DNA from 4 places in the Phytobacter sp. genome. Region 1 is predicted to be linked to each of the others. Evidence: predicted binding sites of a transcription regulator. Region 1 holds the regulator's gene; each other region holds the start of a gene.

What was found. Region 1 encodes PurR, which represses purine synthesis genes. Its sites were predicted from a motif close to CANGCAAACGTTTGCNTG; they were not measured.
Region 2: cvpA (colicin V production protein) is a predicted target of PurR. The motif match lies at 2,775-2,792, and genes of this name have one in related genera.
Region 3: purM (phosphoribosylformylglycinamidine cyclo-ligase) is a predicted target of PurR. The motif match lies at 3,285-3,302, and genes of this name have one in related genera.
Region 4: purL (phosphoribosylformylglycinamidine synthase) is a predicted target of PurR. The motif match lies at 2,171-2,188, and genes of this name have one in related genera.

What each region holds. Positions count from the first base shown of each region.
Region 1 covers NZ_JCACPZ010000004.1:37,257-42,120, reverse strand. The annotation lists gene punC (purine nucleoside transporter PunC) at 1-738, opposite strand, end outside; gene punR (DNA-binding transcriptional activator PunR) at 852-1,763, shown strand; gene purR (HTH-type transcriptional repressor PurR) at 1,783-2,808, opposite strand; gene cydH (cytochrome bd-I oxidase subunit CydH) at 3,107-3,196, shown strand; gene AC5JPW_RS03975 (MFS transporter) at 3,364-4,533, shown strand; gene sodB (superoxide dismutase [Fe]) at 4,566-4,864, opposite strand, start outside.
Region 2 covers NZ_JCACPZ010000008.1:266,133-270,996, forward strand. The annotation lists gene AC5JPW_RS19115 (UbiX family flavin prenyltransferase) at 1-576, opposite strand, end outside; gene purF (amidophosphoribosyltransferase) at 680-2,197, opposite strand; gene cvpA (colicin V production protein) at 2,231-2,719, opposite strand; gene dedD (cell division protein DedD) at 2,956-3,636, opposite strand; gene folC (bifunctional tetrahydrofolate synthase/dihydrofolate synthase) at 3,626-4,864, opposite strand, start outside.
Region 3 covers NZ_JCACPZ010000008.1:434,319-439,182, reverse strand. The annotation lists gene ppk1 (polyphosphate kinase 1) at 1-1,272, opposite strand, end outside; gene purN (phosphoribosylglycinamide formyltransferase) at 1,507-2,145, opposite strand; gene purM (phosphoribosylformylglycinamidine cyclo-ligase) at 2,142-3,179, opposite strand; gene upp (uracil phosphoribosyltransferase) at 3,457-4,083, shown strand; gene uraA (uracil permease) at 4,232-4,864, shown strand, end outside.
Region 4 covers NZ_JCACPZ010000008.1:509,779-514,642, forward strand. The annotation lists gene purL (phosphoribosylformylglycinamidine synthase) at 1-2,096, opposite strand, end outside; gene mltF (membrane-bound lytic murein transglycosylase MltF) at 2,354-3,919, shown strand; gene tadA (tRNA adenosine(34) deaminase TadA) at 3,912-4,454, opposite strand; gene yfhb (phosphatidylglycerophosphatase C) at 4,478-4,864, opposite strand, start outside.

The sequences.
Region 1 (4,864 bases):
CGGAACATAACTCAAACCAATAATGGCCGGGCCGTAACCCATTTCATGCAAAATAAACGGCGAGCCGGTCAGCCAGGCGAAGAAGCTGGCGGAGCAGGCAGCATAAATCAGCACGTTCCCGCGGTAGGCTTTATCACGCAGTAGTGTAGCAAAGGTCACGGGTTCAGCATCAGGGGTTGCTTTAGGCGGTACTGAACGCAGACGCAGTGCAGGCAGCATCAGTACGACGGTAATGGCAAAAAGCGTGGCGAAAATGGCCTGCCAGGAAAAATGGGCAAGGATCCAGCTTCCCAACAGTGGCGCAAGGGCAGGAGATAAACCGACCAATGGCATAATGGTGGCGAAAATACGATTGGTTCGTTGCGCCGGGTAGTGATCGGTCACCAGCGCCTGCCAGGTGACGGCGGCGGCACAAACCCCTACGGCCTGTGTAAAACGCAGCACGAGAAGCCAGCGTGCATCCTGTACCCAGATCATCCCCAGGCAACCCAAAGCGAAAATCAGCAGGCCGCTCAGCAGAATCGGTTTGCGGCCATAGCGGTCAGATAACGGTCCCCAGACCAGTTGTGCTACGGCAAAACCGGCAAGGAACAGGCTAAGCGTGGCGCTGACCACGGCAGGGGATGTGTTTAAATCTTGCTGAATGTCGGCAAAAGCAGGCAGGTACATGTCTGTTGCAAGGAAGCCCAGAACGCTTAACCCCGCCAGCCAGACTAAAAATCCTTTTCCTGGTTGCATGGCAATATCTCTTTATTGTGCAGGTGAACAGGGAAACAGAGTCTAGGGAGTGAAACTCTCGTTGTGAAACGCTAATATTTGCGCACTGGTTTCAAAATTTTTGCAGGCACAACATGTGGTCAGAATATTCTCTTGAAGTGGTAGATGCGGTGGCGCGTAATGGCAGTTTTAGTGGTGCAGCTCAGGAGCTGCACCGGGTGCCTTCTGCTGTCAGTTATACCGTGCGGCAACTGGAGGAGTGGTTGGCAGTCGAGCTCTTTCAACGCCGTCATCGTGACGTTGAACTGACACCCGCTGGGGCGCTTTTTTTGAAAGAAGGGCGTTCTGTTATCAAAAAAATGCAGATCACCCGTCAACAGTGCCAACAAATTGCCAATGGCTGGCGTGGTCAGCTAGCTATCGCCGTGGACAATATCGTTAAGCCGGAGCGAACCCGGCAGATGATTGTCGATTTTTATCGCCACTTCAGTGATGTTGAATTGATTGTCTTCCAGGAGGTGTTTAATGGCGTCTGGGATGCACTGGCGGATGGGCGCGTTGAACTGGCAATAGGGGCCACGCAAGCAATCCCCGTGGGGGGGCGGTATGCATTTCGGGATATGGGCATGCTGAGCTGGAAATGCGTCGTCGCGTGCCATCATCCGCTTGCCAAAATGGCGGGCCCTCTTAGCGATGAAACGTTGCGCAACTGGCCTTCTCTTGTCCGGGAAGATACGTCCCGTTCACTGCCAAAGCGTATTACCTGGTTGCTGGATAACCAGAAACGAGTGGTGGCACCCGACTGGGAATCTTCTGCTGCCTGCCTCTCTGCGGGATTATGCGTGGGAATGGTACCTGCGCACTTTGCGCGCCCCTGGCTGGACAAGGGAGAGTGGGTGGCGTTGGCGCTGGAAAACCCGTTTCCCGATGCCGCATGCTGCCTGACGTGGCAACAGAATGAGGCTTCACCAGCATTAAACTGGTTGTTGAGTTATTTAGGAGACAGTGAAACGTTGAACCGTGAATGGCTGTGGGAACAGGATTGACCCGCTCCCACTGCAGGAATTAACGACGGTAGTCGCGGAATGGACCGTCGGCTACCGAACGGCGTTCAATCAAACGCGGATGAACCTCAATCGATTGTGATACTTCACGCTTGTTGACGATACGATCCAGCAACATGTTGAATGCGGTTTCACCCAGAGAATCTTTCGGCTGATGAATGGTCGTCAGAGCCGGAGTAAAGAAACGGGAGTTGCGCACGTTATCGTAACCAATCAGGGAAATGTCCTGCGGAACGCGCAGCCCCATTTCGTCTGCAGCACAGAGTGCGCCCATAGCCATAATATCGCCGCCGCAGAAAATAGCCGTTGGACGCGGAGACTGGGCGAGGATCTGCTGCATTGCGCGATAGCCAGACTCCGGCTCAAAATCACCCTGTACAATCCAGTTTTCTGGCACGCTGATGTGCGCTTCTTCCATTGCTTTCATAAAGCCAGCAAGACGTCCGGCACCGGTGTTGCGCTCAAGTGCACCAGGGATCACACCGATGTCACGATGACCACGTTCAACCAGATACCGCCCAGCCATATAGCCACCTTCAAAGGCATTATCGATAACCGTGTCAGTAAAATCGGCTTTTGCTTCGCCCCAGTCCATTACTACCATAGGAATGTGGCGGTACTCTTCCAGCATGTTCAGCAGAGATTCTGGGTATTCCGAACACATTACCAACAGGCCATCGACGCGTTTTTGCGCCATCATTGACAGGTAAGCGCCCTGTTTTTCGAAATTGTTCCAGGCATTACCCAAAATCAGGGTGTAGCCCTTCTGGAAACAGTTTTTTTCAACGGCTTCAATGATTTCTGCAAAATAAGCGGCTTCGCTGCTGGTAGCCAGTAAGCCAATAGATTTGGTGTGATTAACCTTCAGACTACGGGCAACGGCGCTCGGCGAATAGTGCAACTCTTTGATTGCCGCCCACACAGCATTACGCGTCTCTTCAGCGACGAAACGCGTCTTGTTAATTACATGTGATACGGTTGTGGTGGAAACGTTTGCTCGCTTCGCTACGTCTTTGATCGTTGCCATCAGATGTCACTCCATGCCATATCATAAGCTCCTGAAAATACAAAAGGTAAACGTTTGCCTGCCTTCACCCTTTCACCGCGCGATGCACTGTATTACGCCGGGAAAAAGACACTGGACGTCAGGAGGGGAGTCGATGGCCGGTACGCTAATAAATTTAGCGTCGAATTTTGTCTTATCTTGGCCAAAAGGGGAAGAGCTAAAACGTATATCAATCTAATTCCTGCAAGATTTTTACGTTTATTTATGCAAAAATGCGCTATCTCACTTTTTGTGGGGAAATAAGAAAGGAGAAAAATTGATGAGTACCGACCTGAAGTTTTCTTTAGTGACCACCGTGATTGTGCTTGCCCTCATTGTTGCGGGTGCACTGACTGCGGTTCTGCATTGATTTACCACGAGGGAGAGTATTCTCCCTCGACGTTCCCTCCCATTCTCCCGTTTTTCGCAATAATCTTTTCGCAAATCGCTCACTTCTGTTTTTTGTGATTGATGTCATACTTTTGGCTTCTGTGACGGTGTCGCCCGGCGACACGGCATTTCCGGAGTCAATAAATCATGAAAATTAATTATCCACTGCTTGCCCTGGCGATTGGCGCTTTCGGCATTGGTACCACCGAATTCTCGCCGATGGGGTTACTGCCCGTTATTGCTCGCGGTGTCGATGTATCGATTCCGGCGGCGGGAATGCTGATAAGCGCCTACGCGATTGGCGTTATGGTAGGGGCGCCGTTAATGACGTTAATGCTTTCTCACCGCGCACGTCGCAATGCACTGATCTTTCTGATGGCAATCTTCACACTTGGAAACGTGTTGTCGGCCATTTCGCCTGATTACACTACCCTGATGCTGTCGCGCATCATCACCAGCCTTAACCATGGAGCCTTCTTTGGTTTAGGCTCGGTGGTCGCTGCAAGTGTAGTGGCGAAAGAGAAACAGGCCAGTGCGGTCGCAACGATGTTCATGGGGTTAACCATTGCGAATATCGGTGGGGTGCCGGCCGCGACCTGGTTGGGTGAAACCATCGGCTGGCGTATGTCCTTCCTGGCCACCGCAGGTCTCGGCATCATCGCTATGGTAAGTCTCTATCTTTCATTGCCAAAAGGCAGTGCAGGGGAGCGTCCCGATGTACGCAAAGAGCTTACGGTACTGATGCGTCCACAGGTTGTTTCGGCTCTGCTCACGACCGTGCTGGGCGCTGGTGCGATGTTTACGCTCTACACCTATATCTCACCGGTGCTGCACAGTATTGCGGATGCTGGACCTGCATTTATCACCGCGATGCTGGTGCTGATTGGCGTGGGCTTCTCGCTGGGCAATTATCTCGGTGGGAAGTTGGCTGACCGCTCAGTGACCGGCACCCTCAAAGGCTTCCTGCTGTTGCTTATCGCAATTATGGTTGCAATTCCCTGGCTTGCACGCAGTGAATTTGGCGCAGCAATCAGCATGGTGGTCTGGGGAGCCGCGACCTTCGCGATCGTTCCACCACTGCAAATGCGAGTAATGCGTGTTGCACACGAAGCGCCAGGACTTTCTTCTTCCGTCAATATCGGGGCGTTTAATTTGGGGAATGCTCTGGGGGCAGCTGCGGGCGGAGCGGTGATCTCGGGTGGACTGGGTTATGTCTTCGTCCCGTTTACGGGAGCGGTGATTGCCGCACTGGCACTGATGTTGGTATTGCTGTCTGGTCGTGGCGTTGCCCGGACAGCCTGCGCGACAGCGGAATAATAAAAAAGCAGGAGGGTTTCCCCTCCTGCACCTTATGCCACGAGATTCTTCGCAACAAATTCCCAGTTCACCAATGCCCAGAAATGCTCCAGATAATTCGGACGAGCATTACGATAGTCGATGTAATAAGCGTGTTCCCAGACATCAACAGTTAAGAGCGGAGTGGCGCCTGTCGTCAGCGGCGTACCAGCATTGGATGTTGAAACAATTGCCAGTTTGCCTTCTGCGTTTTTGACCAGCCAGGTCCAGCCTGAACCAAAGTTTTTCACTGCTGCATCAGTAAACTGTGCTTTGAAATCCGCAAAGCTTCCGAACGCTTGTGCTATAGCTG
Region 2 (4,864 bases), on a different contig from region 1:
TGCGTCATTACCACCCTGCCAGCGGGTGAAGAGATCCTGCGGCAGTTCGATATCAAACTGGTCCAGCACCCGATTGACGGTCTGGTTAATCACATCATCCAGGCTTTGCGGATTGTGGTAAAACGCCGGCACCGGCGGCATGATGACTGCGCCAAATTCTGCCGCCTGGGTCATCAATCGCAAATGGCCCAGATGCAGTGGCGTTTCACGCACACAGAGCACGAGTGGACGACGCTCTTTGAGCACCACATCAGCCGCACGGGTGAGCAGGCTATCGGTGTAGCTATTCACAATGCCGGAGAGGGTTTTAATGGAACAAGGCAAAATCACCATGCCGGCGGTTTTGAACGAACCAGAAGAGATGCTGGCAGCAATATCACGCACGTCATGCACCACGTCGGCCAGCGCCTGAACGTCACGCAGAGCAAAGGATGTTTCAAGAGAGAGGGTCTGCCTCGCGGCAGGACTCATCACCAGATGGGTTTCCACCTCAGCTACGTCGCGCAATACCTGCAACAAGCGTACGCCGTAGATTGCGCCACTGGCACCCGAGATCCCCACAATGAGTCGTTTCATAACTGTCGCCTTTGTTCACACTGAGGCAGACTTTGCCGGAATATGGCAGGAGTTGCAACTGATGAGCGCCCTCTCCTGGCGGAGAGAGCGCTGGCAAGCGGGATTACCCTTCGTTGTGCATCTCTAAGTTTTCCACTTCGTTCTGAAGCTGCACGGCTTTCGCATCATCATTACGCAGGGAATCGAGATAATCGAGGTACTGCTGGTCAACGTCTTTGGTGACATATACACCGTTAAACACCGAACATTCGAACTGTTGAATATCCGGGTTTTCAGCGCGTACAGCGTCGATCAGATCGTTCAGGTCCTGGAAGATCAATGCATCAGCACCGATGATCTGGCGGATTTCGTCCACTTCACGCCCGTGAGCAATGAGCTCGTTGGCGGTCGGCATGTCAATACCGTAGACGTTCGGGAAGCGAATTTCCGGCGCCGCAGAGGCGAGGTACACTTTTTTCGCCCCGGCTTCGCGGGCCATCTCGATAATCTGCTCAGAGGTGGTGCCACGCACGATGGAGTCATCCACCAGCAGTACGTTCTTACCGCGGAACTCGGCACGGTTAGCGTTCAGCTTACGGCGCACAGATTTACGGCGCAGCTGCTGACCCGGCATGATGAAGGTACGGCCAACATAACGGTTTTTCACAAAACCCTGGCGGTACGGTTTACCTAAGATGCGTGCCATTTCCAGCGCGATATCGCAGGAGGTTTCCGGGATGGGGATAACCACATCGATGTCCAGATCTTCCCATTCACGCGCAATTTTCTCGCCCAGTTTCGTACCCATATTAACGCGTGCGCTGTAAACGGAGATTTTATCGATGAAAGAGTCCGGACGGGCAAAATAGACGTACTCGAACAGGCATGGGTTGGAAACCGGATTATCCGCGCACTGGCGGGTAAACAGCTGACCTTTCTCGGTCACATACACCGCTTCACCTGGGGCGACATCGCGCAGGAATTCGAAGCCCAGCGTATCAAGGGCCACGCTTTCAGAGGCCATCATATATTCGGTACGCCCGTCACCCAGTTCACGTTTGCCCAGCACCAGCGGGCGAATACCGTTCGGGTCGCGGAAACCTACCATACCGTGGCCAATGATCATCGCGATGCAGGCATACGCCCCGCGAATCTGGCGATTGGTTGCCGCAATGGCCGCAAACACATTGTCTGCTTCCAGCGGATAATGGCGGAAGTTGTCCAGCTCGCTGGCGAAAATGTTGAGCAGGATTTCAGAATCAGAAGTGGTGTTGATGTGGCGGCGCTTTTCTTCAAACAGTTTGGTGCGCAGCTCATGGGCATTCGTCAGGTTGCCGTTGTGGGCAAGTGTGATGCCGTAAGGGGAGTTGACGTAAAAAGGCTGTGCCTCAGACGCACTGGAACTCCCTGCAGTCGGATAACGCACATGACCGATACCCATGTTTCCCTGCAGACGCTGCATATGGCGGGCTTCGAAAACATCGTTGACCAGACCATTTGCTTTACGCAGACGGAAACAATTATTCGCATCAATAGTAATGATGCCAGCAGCATCCTGGCCACGGTGCTGAAGCACCGATAACGCGTCATAAATCGACTGGTTGACCGGCATAAAACCGGCGATTCCGACAATACCGCACATACGTCTTTTTCCTCGTTAAGCCACATCTCAGAGCTAAACCCTGGGCAAGAAACTCGACGAACTTTGCAGATAGTCAAAGAACCATCTGATGATGAAACTGAATTGCGGGATAAACTGCGACTTCTGCCAGTCGTCACTTTTCGACAAGCCCGTAAAGGTATCAAGGAAGAACAGAATGGCGGCGACGATCAGCACGCCACGTAGCGCGCCAAAGCAGATCCCCAACACCCTGTCTGTGCCCGACAGGCCGGTTTTTTCCACAAGTTGACCTATCACGTAGTTAACGATAGCGCCAACGATCAGTGTCGCAATGAACAACGCCGCAATGGCGATTCCGTTGCGAACCAGTTCATCTTCAAAGCCCGTGAACCAGACTGACAGGTAAGTGTAGTAATGACTGGCAACAAAGAAAGCACAACCCCATGTCACCAGCGATAACGCTTCACGAACAAAGCCACGGATCAGGCTAACCAGACAGGAAAAACCAATCACCGCGATGATGGCGTAATCAATCCAGACCATATGTGTCCCACGATTAAACGCCCTGTCGTCCAGTTCGGGGCGAATTCTAACAGAAAAAGAAAACGTTTGCGTAGGGATTTCCTTCCCGCGCGTAAATAAAAATGGCGCTGAAAAAACATTCAACGCCATCGGTTCTTTAGCCTCTTCGGGCGTGTTTTTTAGTGTCGTAGATTTACATCGCCCCTCACCCTCTCCCTTGAGGGTTAGGGCCGGGGTGAGGGGGAACAAACCGCACACTAGTTCGCGCTATAGTTCATCACCACGCCGTTAAGACCTGAGATCTGCTTCAGCTCATCCAGCGAACCTTTCAGTTTGTCTTTCGACGCATCCGGCCCCACAAGAATGCGGGTTATTTTACCCGGGACTGGCGTCGTCGGCGACGTATAAACGCGATAACCCGCACCACGCAATTTGCCAACAATCTCCGTAACCTTATCGGCGTTCTTCAGCGCACCAAGCTGAACCACCCAGGCTTTCCCGGTCGGAACAGGTTTATCAGCAGCAGGTTGCTCTGCCGGCGGCGGCGTTGTAGCCACCTGCTCAACCGGTTTTTGCGGCTGCGGCTTCGGCTGCGATTTCTCAACAGGTTTAGGCTGCTCGGTACGGGCTGGGGTTGTGACTTGCGGGCTTATGTTACTGCTGGTGGCCTGACGCGTGGTGTCCAGCGACGGCGCTTCGGCATCCCCCGCCCGTACCTCTTCGGCAGCCCCTTCCGGCGGCTGTGCCGGCAGCGCCTGCGTGGCAGCAGGCATCATGTCTGGCTCATCGCGATCGCCCGGTTTTGGCACCAGCGGGATCGCGGCAAACTCATCCTGATAATGCTTTTTCTGCCCGTCCAGCAGACCGGGAAGAATAATCACCCCGAGTGCCACCAGCACAATGGTGCCCATCAAACGGTTCTGAAACTTACTCGCCACCGGTTCTCCCCGCATCCATCGCTTCCATGACATGTGCCACCGTGTGGAATGACCCACACACCAGCACGGTATCTTCGGCGTTTGATTCCGCCATTGCCGCATGCCAGGCCGTCGCAACATCCGGATAATCTTTGCCCGCAGGCAGATGTGCAATCAGCTGCTGCGCGGTTGCCCCACGCGGCCCTTCCAGAGGGGCACAATACCAGCTATCGACTACCGGCTCCAGACAGGCAAGCGTCCCGGCGATGTCTTTATCATGCAGCATACCAATGACCGCCAGAACGCGCCCTTTTTTCGGCTCTGCACTCAGGCGTCCCGCCAGATAAGCGGCAGCATGAGGATTATGCGCCACATCCAGAATCAGGCGCGGGTTCTCGCGCACAATCTGGAAACGACCAGGCAAAATCGCGCTGGCAATGCCATCACGAATAGCCTCTTCGCTCACCGTCAGACCACTGGCGCGGAGTGCCGCCAGCGCGGTGGCCGCGTTGGGTTGCGGTACCTGAGGCAGCGGTAATTCACTTAACGTGCCGTGGGCATCGGTAAAGCACCAGCTGTCGCCCTGCACTTCATACTGCCAGTCCACGCCGCGACGCATCAGCTGCGCGCCCTTCTCGTTCGCCACATCCGCAATGGTCTGCGGCATGTCACTTTCACCGACCACTGCCGGTTTGCCACCACGGAACACGCCCGCTTTTTCGCGGCCAATACTTTCGCGATCCGGCCCGAGCCAGTCGGTGTGATCCAGCGCGATGCTGGTTACGACCGCCACATCAGCATCCACCAGGTTAGTGGCATCCAGACGTCCACCGAGACCCACTTCAAGAATCACCACATCCACCTGAGCCTGCTTAAACAGCCACAGCGCCGATAGCGTGCCGTACTCAAAATAGGTTAAGGATGTTTCACCGCGTACCGCTTCGATTTCAGCAAAAGCTCGGGTGTGCTCACTTTCCACCAGTTCAGCATTCTGAATGCGCACACGCTCGGTATAGCGCACCAGGTGAGGTGAACTGTAAACGCCTACCTTAAATCCTGCGGCAAGCAGAATAGATTCCAGCGTGCGACAGGTGGTGCCTTTGCCGTTAGTTCCTGCAACGGTGAAGACAAACGGTGCCGGGCGCAACACATCAAGACGCGCTGCAACCTGACTGACGCGCTCAAGGCCCAGATCGATGGTTTTACTGTGCAGGTTTTCCAGATAAGAAAGCCACGCGGCCAGGGGCGA
Region 3 (4,864 bases), on a different contig from region 1:
CTGCACACCGGCTTCGGTCAGACGCTTGGCCCAGTGAATGTTGGCCTCTTCGTCAAAGCGCGCTTGCAATTCCACTACCACAGTCACTTTTTTGCCGTTGTGGGCGGCGTGGATCATCGCATCAATAATACGAGAGTCTTTTGCTACACGGTAAATATTGATTTTAATGGCCAGCACACTCGGGTCAAACGATGCCTGGCGCAGCAGTTCAAGTACATGCTCAAAAGTGTGGTACGGGTAGTAAAGCAGAACGTCGCGTTCGCGGATGGCATCAAACCCGTTACGGAATTTATCAAACCAGATGTGGCGCAGACGCGGCAGCGGTTTATTCACCAAGTTGGCTTTGCCTACATTCGGGAAGCCGATGAAATCTTTAAAGTTGTGGTAACGACCACCCGGGATAATGGAGTCGAAACGGGAGATAGTCAGCTTCTCGCGCAGCATTTCGACCATGGCATCCGGCATGTCGCGCTGATACACAAAACGCACGGGCTCTGCGGTCAGACGCTGTTTCAGGCTGGAGGACATCAGTTCCATCAGGCTCGATTCCATTTCGTGCACCAGATCGTACTCGGCATCACGGGTCATTTTCATCGAGTAGGCATTCAGCGAATCGTAATCAAAGAATCCGCTGAAAATGTCGTCGAGGCAGTAACGAAGAATGTTGTCCAGCAGGATCATCGGCTTACGACGGCGCGGCGCTTCCGGCGGCAGGTTCACAAAGCGGGGAACCTTGTCAGACGGGATCTCCAGCAGCGCGTAACGAATCGAATCCCCACGGATAATCTCGACCGCCAGATAGGTGTAGTCGTCTTTTAAGAAACGAATCAGGTTGGTTTCGCGATTAATCAGCGTCGGAGTGATGTGCTGGCGTAAGTACTGTTTGAAATAATGGCGTAGCCAGGTTTGCTGGTTGACGGAAAGCTGGCGTTCGTTAATCAGGAAGATTTGATTGCGCGCCATTTCCAGCAGCAGGTCGTTATAAAGCGTGTCAAATTCCTGATCGGCCTTGAGTACTCGGGTCTGGATTTTACCCAGCAAATGACGCGATTGGGTGTTGGTGCCTTGTCCTTGCTCTTCGCTAATAATGATACGGCGTTTAAGTTCTGCGAAGCGGACCTTATAGAACTCATCAAGGTTATTGGAATAGATGCCCAGGAAACGCATACGCTCAATCAGCGGATTGCTTTTGTCTGCCGCTTCCTGAAGCACGCGCTCGTTAAAGCACAACCAACTCAGTTCTTTTTCCAGATATAACTTTTCCTGACCCATTACAGCTTACACTCCAGTTAACTCGCGGGACACGGCAATTCCTTCTCGCCAGGCGGTGTCCTCATGTGCAGGTAAACGTTATTGGCGTTCGTGTGAGAAAGACACCCCATATTATGGCGAGCTTTGCCATCAGATGTCCAACTGTGACAGATAAGTATGACAGTAATCCGTTTTTACCCGGATTAAGGTGTTGCGCGCAACCTTAAGTCACGCGCAGGTAAAGAGAAAGTGTGATTAATCCGCAGCGTAACCCTGAGGAGGCAGGCAGACGCCATCCAGCCAGGCTTTACTTTCCTGCATGGCAAGGCGGCCTTCGAGGAACCAGTTCACTACCAGGGGGTAGATTGCATGTTCCTGTGTCTGCACGCGGGCGGTGACATCCTCTTCCGAATCGCCTTCAAATACCGGAATCTGCGCCTGCAAAATAACTGGACCGCCGTCCAGCTCGTCGGTCACGAAATGCACGGTGGTGCCGTGCGTTTCATCGCCGTTTTCGAGCACCTGACGATGGGTATGCAAACCGGGGTATTTCGGCAACAGAGAAGGGTGGATATTGATTAAACGACCGGTGTAGTGGGCAACAAAGGCCGGACTGAGGATGCGCATATAGCCTGCGAGGACAACCAGATCAGGCGCATAGGCATCAATTTCCTGCATCAGCTCACGATCGAAACCTTCACGGCTGGCAAATTGGGAGGCCAGAAGGGCATGAGCGGGAATGTTAGCTTCCCGCGCACGTTCAAGGCCGAACGCGTCGGCCTTGTTACTGAATACTGCCCTGATGGTGCCATTAATCTTCTTCTGTTTGCAGGCATCAATAATCGCCTGCAAATTGCTTCCGTTACCGGAAATGAGCACCACTATATTTTTCATTCGATGACCACACGTTCACTGGAATCGGATGCTTTGATAATACCGATTCTCCACGCGTTTTCACCTTTTGAATTCAACAGTGCGATAGCTTTATCAGCTTCCGCTTCCGGCAGTGCGATGACCATACCTACACCACAGTTAAAGGTGCGGTACATTTCGTGACGGCTGACGTTGCCAGCAGTCTGCAACCAGTCGAATACTGCAGGCCACTGCCAGGAGGATTCATCAATCACAGCCTGGGTATTGTCTGGCAGTACGCGCGGGATGTTTTCCCAGAAGCCGCCACCGGTCAGGTGGGCAATCGCGTGAACATCGACGTTTTCAATCAGTTCGAGGATTGATTTCACGTAAATACGGGTCGGGGTCAGCAGGTGGTCAGCCAGGGACTTTCCTTCAAGCTGGGTCGTTTCCGGGTCACAACCGCTCACTTCGATGACTTTGCGCACCAGAGAGTAGCCGTTGGAGTGTGGACCGCTGGACGCCAGCGCAATCAGCACGTCGCCGTCGGTCACTTTGGAGCCGTCAATAATCTCTGACTTTTCAACGACGCCAACGCAGAAACCGGCCACGTCGTAATCTTCGCCGTGGTACATGCCTGGCATTTCAGCGGTTTCACCGCCGACCAGCGCACAGCCAGACTGCAGGCAGCCTTCCGCGATGCCGGTGATCACGCTGGACGCGGTATCCACATCCAGTTTGCCCGTCGCGTAATAGTCGAGGAAGAACAGCGGCTCAGCGCCTTGTACCACCAGGTCGTTCACGCACATCGCGACCAGGTCGATACCGATGCTGTCGTGACGTTTCAGATCCATCGCCAGACGCAGTTTTGTACCCACGCCGTCAGTGCCGGAAACCAGAACTGGCTCACGATATTTTTGCGGCAATGCGCACAGCGCGCCGAAGCCACCCAGACCGCCCATGACTTCCGGACGACGGGTTTTCTTCACTACGCCTTTGATTCGGTCTACCAGAGCATTACCTGCGTCAATATCAACACCGGCATCTTTATAGCTAAGAGAGGTTTTATCGGTCACTGCTTGAGTCCCCACGCGTTTGCTTGCGGTTCACCCGTCATATTTCAGGCTGACAGCCGAACTATTCAGGTTATAGAAATAAAATTCGGCGCAATTCTAACAGTGAAGGCAAACGTTTGCGAGTCCATTATTTCCGGGTAGTCAGGATTCTTAGGATATACTCTTTTCCAGTCTATTTGATCCGGATCAACCCCGTACCTGTAGCACAACGGAAAAAAAGCGGTATAATCCGGCGATTTTTTTTGTGGCTACCACCTTTCTGGGGAAGGAGAAGAGTATGAAGGTCGTGGAAGTAAAACACCCACTCGTCAAACACAAGCTGGGCCTGATGCGTGAAAATGACATCAGCACCAAACGCTTTCGTGAACTCGCCTCGGAAGTCGGTAGCTTGCTGACCTATGAAGCGACTGCCGATCTGGAAACAGAGCGCGTCGTGATTGAGGGCTGGAATGGTCCGGTTGAAGTTGAGCAAATCAAAGGCAAGAAAATCACCGTTGTGCCTATTCTGCGTGCTGGTCTTGGCATGATGGAAGGCGTACTGGAACACGTTCCAAGCGCACGTATCAGCGTGGTCGGTATCTACCGTAACGAAGAGACGCTGGAGCCGGTACCGTACTTCCAGAAACTGGTTTCTAACATCGACGAGCGTATGGCGCTGGTTGTTGACCCGATGCTTGCGACCGGCGGTTCCATGATCGCCACCATCGACCTGCTGAAAAACGCGGGCTGTCACAGCATCAAAGTGCTGGTGCTGGTTGCTGCGCCTGAAGGCCTGGCTGCACTGGAAAAGGCACATCCGGACGTCGAACTCTACACCGCGTCCATCGACAAAGGCCTCAACGAGCACGGGTACATTATTCCGGGCCTCGGCGATGCCGGCGACAAAATTTTTGGTACGAAGTAAATGCTTTAAAAATAAAAGCCGACTTTGAAAGTCGGCTTTTTTTTGGCGTAAACCAGAACAGAATCCGCCTGAATTCCTCACACGGTTCACAAAACTGTGCGTTGAACGATGAGCGGAACATAAACAACAACACTTAGAGGAAAACACTATGACGCGCCGTGCTATCGGGGTGAGTGAAAGACCGCCGCTTTTACAGACAATCCCGCTTAGTTTGCAGCACTTGTTCGCTATGTTTGGCGCAACCGTGCTGGTGCCAATCCTGTTTCACATCAACCCGGCCACCGTGCTGTTGTTTAACGGTGTCGGAACGCTACTGTATCTCTTTATCTGTAAAGGGAAGATCCCGGCTTATCTGGGTTCCAGTTTTGCTTTTATCTCGCCGGTTCTGCTGCTTCTGCCGCTCGGCTACGAAGTGGCGCTGGGTGGATTCATCATGTGTGGTGCGCTTTTCTGTGTTGTGGCTTTCATTGTGAAGAAAGCGGGCACGGGCTGGCTGGATGTGATGTTCCCGCCTGCGGCAATGGGCGCAATCGTTGCCGTCATCGGTCTGGAGTTGGCCGGTGTAGCAGCAGGCATGGCCGGATTACTGCCTGCGGATGGTCAGTCTGCTGATACCAAAACCGTAATTATTTCGATGGTAACGCTGGGCGTGACGGTGTTTGGCTCCGTCCTGTTCCGCGGCTTCCTGGCTATCATCCCGATTCTGATCGGTGTTCTGGCCGGTTATGCGCTCTCCTTCGCCATGGGTGTGGTTGATTTCACTCCGATTGCGCAGGCGCAT
Region 4 (4,864 bases), on a different contig from region 1:
TCGCCGATGGACATTGCTTCACCGTAGTAGCTGTCCAGGCTGGCAGTGGTCACTGCGCAGTTGGCCACAGGCACCTGCCACGGACCGACCATCTGATCGCGCGACACCATACCGGTGACGGTACGGTCGCCAATGGTCACCAGGAAGGTTTTCTCAGCAACAGCAGGCAGATGCAGTACGCGATTTACCGCGTCAGCAATGGAAATATCACGTGAATCGATGGCTTCCCCGGCCGCTTTGCGCGTCTGCACGTCACGGGTCATTTTCGGGGTTTTGCCCAGCAGCACATCCAGCGGCAGATCGATTGGCTGGTTGTCGAAGTGGCTATCGCTCATCGTCAGGTGTTGTTCTGCGACGGCTTCACCAATCACCGCGTACGGTGCGCGTTCGCGGCGGCAAAGCTCATCAAACAACGGAAGCTGGTCAGCGGCTACCGACAGGACATAGCGTTCCTGGGATTCGTTACACCAGATTTCCAGTGGGCTCATACCCGGCTCGTCGCTGAGGATGTCACGCAGCTGGAATTTACCGCCGCGTCCACCGTCGCTCACCAGTTCCGGCATGGCGTTCGACAAACCACCCGCGCCCACGTCATGGATAAACTGGATCGGGTTGGCATCGCCCAGCTGCCAGCAGCGGTCAATCACTTCCTGGCAACGGCGTTCCATTTCCGGGTTGTCACGCTGAACGGAGGCAAAATCCAGGTCGGCGTCAGACTGACCAGAGGCCATGGAGGAAGCCGCGCCACCGCCCAGACCGATGTTCATCGCCGGTCCACCCAGCACAATCAGTTTCGCGCCGACGGTAATTTCACCTTTCTGCACGTGGTCAGCGCGGATGTTACCGATGCCGCCTGCCAGCATGATTGGCTTGTGATAACCGCGCAGCTCTTCACCGTTGTGGCTGTTTACTTTCTCTTCGTAGGTACGGAAATAACCGGTCAGAGCCGGACGACCGAATTCGTTGTTGAACGCTGCACCACCCAGCGGGCCATCGGTCATGATATCCAGCGCAGTGACAATACGCTCAGGCTTACCGAAGTCCTCTTCCCACGGCTGTTCAAAGCCAGGGATACGCAGGTTAGAAACAGAGAAGCCCACCAGACCCGCTTTTGGTTTTGCGCCGCGACCGGTTGCACCTTCGTCACGGATTTCACCGCCGGAACCGGTTGCCGCACCTGGCCACGGGGAAATCGCCGTCGGGTGGTTGTGGGTTTCTACTTTCATCAGAATGTGTGCCGCTTCCTGGTGGAAGTCGTAACGGCCATTCTCGTGGTCAGCAAAGAAACGCCCGACGTCAGAACCTTCCATAACCGCGGCGTTGTCTTTATAAGCAGACAGCACGTAGTCCGGGGTTTTCTCGAAGGTGTTTTTGATCATCTTGAACAACGATTTTGGCTGCTGTTCGCCGTCGATGACCCAGTCGGCGTTAAAAATTTTGTGGCGGCAATGTTCGGAGTTAGCCTGCGCGAACATGTACAGCTCGATATCGTTAGGATTACGACCAAGACGGGTAAACGCCTCCTGGAGGTAATCAATTTCGTCTTCCGCCAGCGCCAGGCCCAGACGCACGTTAGCGTCGATCAGTGCCTGACGACCTTCACCCAGCAGATCCACACTTTGCACCGGCGCAGGCTGATGATGTTCAAACAGCAGTGCGGCATCCGCTTCTGCGGTGAACACGGTTTCCATCATGCGGTCATGCAGTTCAGCAGCCACGCTCGCCCACTGGGCTTCGGTCAACGTGGAGGCTTCAACGTAGTACGCCACACCGCGCTCAAGGCGATTGATTTTGGCCAGATCGCAGTTGTGGGCGATATCCGTTGCTTTTGAAGACCAGGGAGAGATAGTACCAGGGCGAGGTGTAACGAGGAGCAATTTACCGGACGGGGTGTGACTGCTCAGCACCGGGCCATATTTCAGAAGTCGTTGCAGCCGGGTCAGTTCTTCGTCGTTCAACCGATCGTTCACGTCGGCGAAATGGACATACTCAGCGTAAATGTTGCTCACCGGGAGCTGGGCTGCCTGAAAACGCGCCAGCAGTTTGTTGATACGAAATGCGGACAGGGCAGGCGAACCACGCAGAATTTCCATCATTAGTCTCTCGTCTTCGAAGCTTTAAGTGTGAATCAGGGGGAAAACGGGCGTCATTATAGAGAATCCTGAGCGGTGACGAAACCGTTTGCGTCGAAATAAAATCATGTATGCCATTTGGCAGCAAACCGTAGCGGTTTCGCTAATTAGTTGCCAACTGGCGTTTTGTTGCGCAAAATGCCGCTCAATCACCGATAAACACCCTTGTATTCATGGCGGCTATTCGCTGGGGCAACAGTACGACGCAGAGAATTAACTAATTGAAAAAATTTAAGATTAATTATCTGCTCATCGGCATTGTCACCCTGCTGCTGGCAGCAGCGCTATGGCCTTCCATCCCCTGGTTCGGTAAAGCAGAGAACCGTATCGCGGCTATTCAGGCGCGCGGTGAACTACGCATCAGTACCATTGCGTCGCCCTTAACCTATGCAAGCGTAGACGAAAAACCCTATGGCCTGGATTATGAGCTGGCACAGCAGTTTGCTAACTATCTGGGCGTGAAGCTTCACGTCACTGTTCGCCAGAATATTAGTCAGCTTTTTGATGATCTGGATGCGGGCAGAGCCGATATGCTGGCCGCCGGCCTGGTCTATAACAGCGATCGTATCCACCATTATCAGCCTGGTCCGGTTTACTACTGGGTTTCGCAGCAACTGGTTTACCGTGTAGGAAGTTATCGTCCCCGCACACTGGCAGACGTCAATGACACCCAGCTCACCATTGCACCGGGTCATGTTGCCATCAACGATCTTCGCGAACTTAAAGAGAAGAAGTTCCCGAATTTGAGCTGGAAAGTAGATGAGAAAATGGGTACCACCGACCTGCTCGAAGAGGTGGTTGACGGGAAACTCAGTTATACCGTCGCTGATTCCGTCGCCATCAGCTTATTCCAGCGCGTCCACCCTGAACTGGCCGTTGCACTCGATATTAGCGACGAACAACCCGTAACCTGGTTCACGGCACGGGACAGCGATAACACGCTCTCAGCAGCGATGCTCGATTTCTACAACAACATTAATGAAGATGGCACCCTGGCACGCCTGGAGGAGAAATACCTCGGTCACGGTGATGATTTTGACTACGTGGACACCCGCACCTTCCTCCGTGCTGTCGACAGCGTCCTGCCCGATCTCCAGCCGTTGTTCACAAAATATGCACAGGAGATTGACTGGCGACTACTCGCCGCTATCTCTTATCAGGAGTCGCACTGGGATTCGCAGGCTACCTCACCCACCGGCGTGCGTGGGTTAATGATGCTCACTAAGAATACCGCCCAGAGTTTAGGCTTAAGCGATCGTACCGATGCTGAACAGAGTATCAGCGGTGGTGCACGTTACTTGCAGGATATGATGGCGAAAGTGCCAGAAACCGTACCAGCCGAGGAGCGAATCTGGTTTGCCCTCGCCGCCTATAATATGGGCTATGCCCATATGCTGGATGCCAGAGCACTGACCAGCAAAACCAAAGGTAACCCGGACAGTTGGTCAGATGTCAAACAACGCCTGCCGCTGTTAAGTCAGAAGCCTTATTACAGCAAACTGACCTATGGCTATGCCCGCGGGCATGAAGCCTATGCCTACGTCGAAAATATCCGTAAGTATGAAATCAGCCTGGTGGGCTATTTGCTCGAAAAAGAGAAAGAGGCTGCGAAGACGTTAAAAATGGCCCAGAGTTACCCGGTTGTCGATGCCGAAGAGTTTAAGCGGGCACCCTATGGGGTGATGCCCTTCAGCGCATTCAACCCAAACCCCAGTGATGCCTTCCCACGTAATCCGCTTATCGTACCGGACAGACTGACAGTTCAGGCACCCTCAAAGGTTAAATAAACGCTTCAGGCCCTTTTTTCAGGGCCTTTTTTTCCAGTCGGCGTTGACGGAAAAAATCACTCAACATCCCTGCGCATTCATCGCGTAACACACCTTCGATGATCTCCACCCGGTGATTCATCCCAGGATGATGCAGTACGTCCATCAACGAACCTGCAGCACCGGTTTTGGCATCACGCGCACCGAAAACCAGTTGACCGATACGGCCATGCACCATCGCGCCGGCGCACATCACACAAGGCTCAAGGGTCACGTACAGAGTGGTATCGATCAGACGATAATTTTGCAAAACCACACCGCCCTGACGCAGCGCCATGATCTCGGCGTGGGCAGTAGGATCGTGTCGTCCAATGGGTCGGTTCCAGCCCTCTCCAATCACCTGGTTATTGTGCACCAACACGGCGCCAACGGGCACTTCGCCTTCGTCCCACGCGCGTTTTGCCAGCGTTAAGGCGTGGCGCATCCAGTATTCATGATTGAGTTCGGGGTTGGACAAGGGAGGTACTCCAGTTAACAAGCGGGGCGCATTATACACACCCGCTATGTATTACACATCACTCATTCCAGTTGCTGGAGTTTACCGTGCGGTGTGACCCGCCAGCGATGCTGGCAGAAGTAAAGCAACGGGTTATCCTGATTGCTGTCGCTGTAACCGCTGTAGAGACGCAGTGGAGTGCCAATTTGACGCTCCAGTTGCGCCACTTTCTCATGCCCCAGGCAACGCATCGTCAGCACCCAGCCGCCATAGCGTCGCCCAATCTGACTGGCGATAATGTTCACACGTGGCAGCCAGGGCGTATCAAAATAGACCAGCTCCACCAGCGGCTGTGGCGAGCCGGTAATCAGCCAGATATCCGCATCCGAGGCCAGAAGATAGTTGGTGAGCCTCTCCTGCACCACCGGAAACGCCGTCACCTGCCCCCGGAACCAGGTGGCAAATTTCTG